Regions from separate parts of the Agrobacterium sp. DSM 25558 genome, predicted to be linked through region 2. Evidence: predicted binding sites of a transcription regulator. Region 2 holds the regulator's gene; the other holds the start of a gene.

The links. The regulator PhoB, encoded in region 2, activates phosphate uptake and scavenging genes when phosphate is short. The targets are predictions, from matches to a motif close to TGTCATNNANCTGTCAT.
Region 1: the regulator PhoB is predicted to act here: its motif matches at 1,701-1,717, upstream of DSM25558_RS04390 (DUF1045 domain-containing protein).

The regions. Positions count from the first base shown of each region.
Region 1 covers NZ_FMUD01000003.1:143,629-147,838, forward strand. The annotation lists gene DSM25558_RS04385 (alpha-D-ribose 1-methylphosphonate 5-triphosphate diphosphatase) at 1-897, opposite strand, end outside; gene DSM25558_RS04390 (DUF1045 domain-containing protein) at 911-1,606, opposite strand; gene DSM25558_RS04395 (hypothetical protein) at 1,741-1,956, shown strand; gene DSM25558_RS04400 (2,3-bisphosphoglycerate-dependent phosphoglycerate mutase) at 2,046-2,681, opposite strand; gene dapB (4-hydroxy-tetrahydrodipicolinate reductase) at 2,704-3,531, opposite strand; gene DSM25558_RS04410 (ABC transporter ATP-binding protein) at 3,556-4,210, opposite strand, start outside.
Region 2 covers NZ_FMUD01000014.1:62,113-66,322, forward strand. The annotation lists gene DSM25558_RS13575 (GcrA family cell cycle regulator) at 1-128, shown strand, start outside; gene DSM25558_RS13585 (DUF6481 family protein) at 811-1,200, opposite strand; gene DSM25558_RS13590 (hypothetical protein) at 1,238-1,459, opposite strand; gene DSM25558_RS13595 (cold-shock protein) at 1,690-1,899, opposite strand; gene phoB (phosphate regulon transcriptional regulator PhoB) at 2,280-2,963, opposite strand; gene phoU (phosphate signaling complex protein PhoU) at 2,995-3,711, opposite strand; gene pstB (phosphate ABC transporter ATP-binding protein PstB) at 3,806-4,210, opposite strand, start outside.

The DNA of each region.
Region 1 (4,210 bases), on a different contig from region 2:
TAGAACGTCCAGAACACCCAGTTGAGCAAGGTCACGTGCAGCGATATTGCCGGAGTGGGATTTGCCGCGAACGATGTTGGGTGCGCCCATCAGAACGCTCATGCCTGCATTGTGAGATGCCTGGGCCGCCTCAACGCTGGTGGGAAATTCCGCCAAGGTTACACCATGTCCGATAGCCTCTTCGACATGCGCGAGCGTCGCATCATCATGGCTTGCAACCGTGATACCGCGTTCCGCGCACCGGGCAGACAGAAAATCGCGATGCTTGGCAGAATATTGGGAAGACGCCGCAACACGCCGATCAACAAAAGCTTTGAAGGCCTCATCGCTCAAGCCACGCTTCTTCTGGTAAAAAACGATATATTGATCCATCGTCTGAAACTGTCGCTGGCCCGGAGAATGATCCATCAGCGAGATCAGCCTGACATTCGGATCATTTTCGAAACCCTCGAAATGCTCCAGCACATCCGAAGCAGCAACCTCGCACCGCAGGTGCAGAAGGTGATCGGCGCGCAAGCGGTTTTCGTTCTGCGCCTGCTCTATGGCATCCGCCATGCCACGCATTTCGCCTTTGGCGAAGCCGCCATCCTCGTCTGAGCCGAGGCGGAGGCAATCAAACACCGTGGTGATGCCTGATGATGCGATCTGCGCATCATGAGCCTGAATGGCAGCAACCTTGTCCCAGGTTACACCGGGGCGCGGTGAGTAATGCTGTTCCAAATGATCAGTGTGGAGTTCCACGAGGCCGGGGATCAGATAATCTCCCTCACAATTCTCACCTGTGCGAGATGCGCCTTCGCTGATATCTGCGATCAGGCCGTCTCGAACAAGAACGGAGCCTTCAAGGATATCGTTTTCAAGAACGATACGGGCGTTGGAAAAAACATGTTCGGTCATGCGTGTACTGCTTTCATATCGTGTCTCTGCCCGTGGCGGGAGCGGTGGCCGTCAGCGGCAACCATGTGTGGACGGTGAAGTCTTCGCCACGGTTTTTTTCAATAAACAGGCCAAGACCGGAGACGGCCATAGGTTTTTGTGTGAACTCAGAAAACTCACGAGTGAGGATGGCGCTCATCTCCGCTCTCTCATCTTCAGCCACCGGCCCCGTCAGCGTCATGTGAAAACGAAAATCCTCCATCACGTGCGGGTAACCCCACCTGGACAGGTTCCGCCTTTGGCTTTCCGTCAGGTTCTGCGGCCTTCGCCGGGCGATATCGCTGTCCGACAAGGGAGCTCGAAATGGCTCGAAGTGATCGACAACATCTGCCGCGAAATCCTGAAGCGGCTGGTGCACCGCGTTTGGCACCAGCGCGAAGAATGGGCCGAGCGAACCAATGACGATCTCAGGAATATCAAAGGCATGGCGGCTCTCTGCAAAGGCATGAAATGCTGCGAGAAGGCCAGCTTCGCTTTGATTTGGGGAAAGCTCGAACGGCGCTTTCAGCGTTGCATGAAACCCGTAACGACGCGGCTCCGCTGTTATCTCTGCGTAGGTTCGATAGGCATCATAGTGAGTATCGGAAAATGCGTTGCGGCCCAACCATTGAGATGCCTTTTCTGTAAGAGCATCATTTTCGGATGGGGTGAAATAGATGGCGTAGCGCACGTCGTCGTACTTTCGAAAATCAAAGAGACCGCAGGGGTATTTGAGCTGAATCGCTCTTGGCCTTCAAGCCGCAACTGCGACTTATGCCCTTCCGATGACGGAATGATGATATGTCGCGGAAAAGCAGTCTAACGATGTCGATTTTTAAGACACGGACGGTCAGTGATGGCGCGACGCTTCAAACGCCGATGAAACTTCCTCAAGCATTGTGCGTTGTCTTCACGAGTTTCAAAAGATGCAAGGAGTACACGCTAATGGAAATCGGCATTTTGATCACGCTATTCTTCACTGTTTTTGCAGCGTCGAGCGTATTTTGCGCCTACTGGTTTGGTGAGAAACAGAACTTCTGAGGTTAATATCGATTATGTCTCAGCCACTAATCCTCAAGTAAAAAAGCGTCGCAAAACACTGCGACGCTTTTTTATTATGTGTCCGCGTATCAGTGCGCAGCGGACATGTCGCCCAGAACTTCTTTGGAAATGACGGTCGAGTCCGCGTTCAGTTTGTAGACCATCGGCACGCCAGTCGCGAGGTTCAATTTGAGAATCTCTTCCTTGCTGAGCTTGTCCAGAACCATTACCAGCGAACGCAGCGAGTTGCCGTGGGCCGCGACAAGCACCTTTTCGCCCCGCAGCACACGCGGCAGAATTTCCGTTAGATAGTAGGGCCAAACGCGCGCACCGGTATCGCGCAGGCTCTCGCCACCTGGCGGTGGGATGTCATAGGAACGACGCCAGATATGCACCTGTTCTTCGCCCCACTTTACGCGGGCATCGTCCTTATTGAGGCCGGATAGTTCGCCGTAATCACGCTCGTTCAGGGCTTCATTTCGAATGGTTTCCAGGTCTGACTGGCCGACATTGTCCAAAACCATCTGGCAGGTTCGCTGCGCGCGAATCAAAGATGATGTGTAGGCGACGTCGAACTTGATACCGTAATCCGCAAGCGCCTTGCCACCGGCATTGGCCTCTTCAACACCAAGGTCTGTCAGGTCAGGGTCACGCCAGCCCGTGAAGAGGTTCTTGAGGTTCCAGTCACTTTGGCCGTGACGAACGAGGACGAGGGTTCCGCTCATTTCGATAGCTCTCCAGAGTTGGTTATTGGTCTTTCGCCAGACCCAGAACGTCCAGCATGGAATAAAGGCCAGGCTTTTGAGCATGTGCCCAGACAGCGGCAGCAATCGCGCCGCGCCCGAAAATCGTGCGGTCGCCAGCATGGTGGGATAATGTAACCTGCTCACCTTCCGCCGCAAAAATCACGGAATGATCACCGACCACGGATCCGCCACGCAATGTGGCAAAGCCGATGGTGCCGGCCTCGCGAGGGCCGGTGTGACCATCGCGAACGCGCACGGATTTTTCAGTCAGGTCGATGCCACGACCCTGTGCCACCGCTTCGCCGAGAAGAAGGGCCGTTCCGGAGGGCGCATCGACCTTGTGCTTGTGATGCATCTCGAGAATTTCGATATCCCAGTCATTCGCATCCAGCGCCTTTGCAGCCTGCCGTGTCAAAACACTGAGAAGATTGACACCGAGGCTCATATTGCCTGATCTGACGATACGGGCGTGGCGGGCGGCAGCCTCGAATTTTGTCTCATCGTCAACCGTGCAGCCTGTGGTGCCAATGACATGAACGATCCGTGCCTGTGCGGCAAGACCCGCGAAAACAACGCTTCCTGCGGGGGATGTGAAATCGATGACACCCTCAGCATGAACGAAGGCATCCATCGCATCGCCGGTTACCGCAATGCCGAGAGGTCCAAGGCCAGAAATTTCGCCAGCGTCACGGCCGATAAACGGCGAGCCTTCACGTTCCACCGCAGCATGAAGCTGTACGCCTGGCGTTTGATGGATAAGGCGAATCAATGTCTGCCCCATACGCCCGGCAGCACCCACCACCACCAGCTTCATACCATCAACGCTCATGCCACCCTACCTATCCTTTGTGGATTAAAGACCGCGAACACCAGTCGCCTGAAGATTGTTGAGACGAGCGTAAAGACCATCTTCCTGACGCGCAAGCGTGTCGTGTACACCCTCTTCCACAACCAGACCGTCATTCATGACAATGATTTTGTCCGCCTTGACCACGGTCGACAGGCGGTGCGCAATGACAATAACCGTGCGCCCGTTCATGGCCGTATCAAGGGCCTTCTGAACAACGGCTTCCGATTCCGTGTCGAGCGCGGAGGTGGCTTCGTCAAGCAGCAAAATGGGTGCATTGCGAACCAGTGCGCGCGCAATCGACAGGCGCTGACGCTGACCGCCGGAGAGCGTCATGCCGTTTTCACCAACCGGTGTCTCGTACCCCTGCGGCTGCGCGATAATGAAGTCATGCGCGAAAGCCAGTCTTGCGGCCTCTTCAATTTCCTCATCGGTCGCTTCAGGACGACCGTAGCGAATATTGTCGCGGATCGTGCCTTCAAAAAGGTAAGGCTGCTGCGAGACATAAGCGAGGTTCTGGCGCACAGACATCGTCGTCACATCAGCGATGTTTTGACCATCTATCAATATTGCGCCGCCATTTGGATCATAAAAGCGCGGAATAAGATTGATGATCGTCGACTTGCCGGCACCAGACGGACCAACAAGCGCGGTGGTTTTT
Region 2 (4,210 bases):
GGCCGGTCGGCGACCCGCTGAAGGACGACTTCCACTTCTGCGGCTGCGAATCCCACGAGTCCTCGCCTTACTGCAAATTCCACGCGAAGATGGCCTACCAGCCTGTCAGCGAACGCCGTAGAGCCTAAAGATTACAACATTTTAAGAGGAGAGCGGGTCATTGGCCCGCTTTTTTAATGCCTGGAATTTGCCGTGTGCTTTTGATGGCGCAGGCAAGCTTTGCTCAGCGCATCAATGACCCCGCTATCTCTGTGATAAGCCAAGATATCACGCCACTCGTGCACGTCTTGCGCCGTGATAAGCTCCGGCAGGCGGCTTCGCACCTCGTCGTCTTCAGCCAAATGCTCGATAAAGCCGACGGTGACGGCAGTGTTGATCTCGTTATGCGGTGCTGCGAGACAATAGCGTGCGTAATCCAGGATAAGTCGGGGTTTTCTGTGTCTCCGCTTTTCACAGAGTCTTCAAACAACACGCGCAGCTCTATCCACGCCGCCATCGGCGACCAAGCCTGCTCAATATGTTTACGGATATCGGGTGCGGCCTCGATAGCCTTCCGACGCCATGTATTCATGTCATCCATCCAGCACTGTGTCTCACAGTCACATAGCTATTATATTTTGTGAGAGAATGTCACGGCAGATGGAGAGGCATTTCGTTGGAAACGTCCTCGACGATTTCTGCAAGGTGCAAGGCCTGCCTGCGGCATAAGCCGCAGGGCGCAACGTGCTTCAGCAGCACGGCGATGAGATGATCCAACCCGCCGGATCGCAGCCCTTCGCATGAACGGCTGCTGGATCCCGGGTGAATGCTTCAGCCCTGGCGGGCCTTGCGGTTGGCGTAACGACGGTCGCGTTCTGCCTTGCGGGCCGCTTCGTCTTCAACGACGCGGGCGATACGATTTTTTTCAGCCGCCTTGCGGGCGTCTTCTTCAGCGTTTGCTGCAGCTGCAAGCTCGGCTTCGCGTTCTGCGGCCTCTGCCTCAAGGCGACGTTTTTCCTCGCGCTTCTGCGCGTCTCGTTCAGCCTGACGCGCTCTGCGTGCTTCGGCAACAGCAATCTGCTCCGCCTGCTTTGCTTCGAGCGTCGGTGCGGCAGCTTCCTTGGCTTCGCGATAGGCCTTCAACAGAGCGGCCTTGGCTTCCGCGGCAGCGCCGCGACGTTCGGAAACTTCGTTGTTCTTGATATTTCTAGTGTTTCTCAAATCTCTATTCCAGTTGATGCGTCACGCCGACCGGGGGTCAGGATTTTTTGGCGCGTTTCGTTGGGATGATTGCGGGCTTCATGCTGTCGTCCAGTTCTTTCGCAAGCCGCGCTTCGCGCAACCGGATGGTCTTTTCGTCGCGAGCCTGGGCAATGGAGTTGAGTTCATCAACGGCACGGCCGCGCGCAAAAAACTGCGATTGCGTGGCACCGAAGGCGATTTCAGCCTGCTTGCGAGATTTGCTGTGAGCGTCAGACATGGATTTCCCTTCTTACCGCATCGCACTGAAAATCGGAATCGATTTTTTAAAAAGAACGATACGCAGATTTAGTCCCTGAAGCGTATTCGTGCATCTCGACGATGCAATACCTTCAAGCGCTTGGCCGCCGAGCGGCACAAAAAAAGGCCAGGCAACCTGCCTGACCTCGATTGGTCTCATGCTTTCAACAGTGCCAGTACATCCGTGGTCAATGGAAAGCAGATTCCGTATTATACAGCCTGCAGGTTGCAAGCAGACATTTTGCCCGACTTGTTGTCGCGCTCAAGGTCGTAGCTCAACTTCTGGCCTTCAACGATTTCGCGCATACCTGCACGCTCTACAGCGGAGATGTGTACGAATGCGTCTGTGCCGCCGTTGTCAGGCTGAATGAAGCCGAAGCCCTTGGTGGAGTTAAACCATTTTACTGTGCCTGTGGTCATAATGAACCCTTTCAAAGCATATGTTATAGATCGCAGGACAGAAGCCCTACGTGCGAGTACAGCGATTTTTTTGAAAGGAAGGGTTAGTTCAAAGCGCGGTGCTAATCGCGCGGTAACCAAAGCTCAGCAAGCAAAAGATCGATGAGCCATTGATAGACGGTTATCGCCCTATAGTCAAACCTATAATTCCGAAATTTTCAATTTAGGGTTTGACGGGCTTTTCATATCGATCCCAAAAGCCCGACCCGAAAGGGCTTTGTGGTACTTTCACGGGACAAGATAACGCAAGACACCGCCCCTTTCGGAGCGGTGTTATATTTAGATTAGCATGACGTATCTCGGTTTTCTGGTGGGAGCAAACCAATGCTCCCTGCCCCATATCAGGCTTCCATGGAATAACCCGCGCCGCGTACGGTACGGATGACATCCTGCATGTTGGAGAAGTTGAGCGCCTTGCGCAGGCGGCCGACATGGACGTCTACAGTGCGTTCATCCACATAGATATCGTGACCCCATACGCCATCAAGCAGTTGGGAGCGCGAGAAAACTCGACCGGGAGACACCATCAGGAATTCCAGCAGACGGAATTCGGTTGGTCCGAGCCGCACTTCACGGGTCTTGCGGTGAACGCGGTGGGTTTCGCGATCCAGCTCGATGTCACCGCATTTCAGAACCGAAGACAGAACCTCCGGGCGGGCGCGGCGCAACATGGCCTTGACGCGCGCCATCAGTTCCGGCGTGGAGAAGGGCTTGACCACGTAGTCGTCGGCACCGGTGGCCAGACCGCGCACCCGCTCGCTTTCCTCACCGCGTGCCGTCAACATGATGATCGGAAGCCGTTCGGTTTCAGGACGCATTCTCAGACGGCGGCAAAGCTCGATGCCGGAAACGCCCGGCAGCATCCAATCCAGGATCAAAAGATCCGGTGTGCGTTCCTGCAAGCGGATTTCCGCCTCGTCACCACGCGGTATAGTATCCACGTCGTAACCTTCGGATTCCAGATTGTATCGAAGAAGAACGCTCAACGCCTCTTCATCTTCGACAACTGCGATTTTCGGCACCATGGCTAGGGACTCCGCCAGTCTTATAAGGAATTCACTCGGTGACTGCGCCGAGCGTGTTGGAACTATCGTCCTTTGGACGTTCGCCTTCCGGCTGGCTGCCGGTGGCCATGTAGTAGATGGTTTCGGCGATGTTGGTGGCGTGGTCACCGATGCGCTCGATGTTCTTGGCGCAGAAGAGAAGATGCGTGCAGGTGGTGATGTTGCGCGGGTCTTCCATCATATAGGTCAACAGTTCGCGAAACAGCGATGTGTACATCGCGTCGATTTCTTCGTCGCGTTCACGGATGGCCTGGGCCTTTTCTACGGAGCGGGTCGAGTAAACGTCGAGGACTTCCTTGAGCTGGACCAGAGCCAGCTCCGAGAGATGCTCGATGCCACGCGCCAGCTTGCGCGGAACGCCGGTGCCGGAAACGGCCAGAACACGCTTGGCGGTGTTCTTGCCAAGATCGCCCACGCGTTCGAGATCGGCTGCGATGCGCAGCGTCCCGATGACTTCACGCAAGTCTGCGGCCATTGGCTGGCGCTTTGCGATGGTGACAATCGCCTTGTCGCCGATTTCGCGTTCGGCATGGTCCAGAATGGTGTCGTCCGAGATCACCTTCTGCGCCAGGGCGGAGTCCGAATTGACGAGCGCACGCACGGCGTCGGCGCACATCTGTTCGGCAAGGCCACCCATTTCGGCGATCCGGCGGGTGAGGAACTTCAGCTCGTCATCATAGGCGGACATGATGTGGGAATGTGTCGGCATGGTCGAATTCTCCAGTTTCGTGACGCCGCCCCGCAAGCCTGACCAGGCTCAAGCGGGTTGGCGTGGATGTCTCATCACACAACAGACAATGGGATCAGCCGAAGCGACCCATGATGTAGTCCTGCGTGCGCTGATCATCCGGGTTGGTGAACATCTTGTCGGTATCGTTCTCTTCGACCAGATGGCCGAGGTGGAACATGGCGGTACGCTGAGACACGCGGGCCGCCTGCTGCATGGAGTGGGTGACGATGACGATGGTATAGTTTGCGCGCAGTTCGTGGATCAGCTCCTCGACCTTGGCAGTCGCAATCGGGTCCAGCGCCGAGCAAGGCTCATCCATGAGGATGACTTCAGGCGAAACGGCAATGGCGCGGGCGATGCAAAGACGCTGCTGCTGACCGCCGGACAGACCGGTACCGGATTCGTGCAGCCGATCCTTCGCTTCGTTCCAAAGGCCGGCCTTCTGCAGGCTGGCTTCTACGATCTGGTCCATATCCGC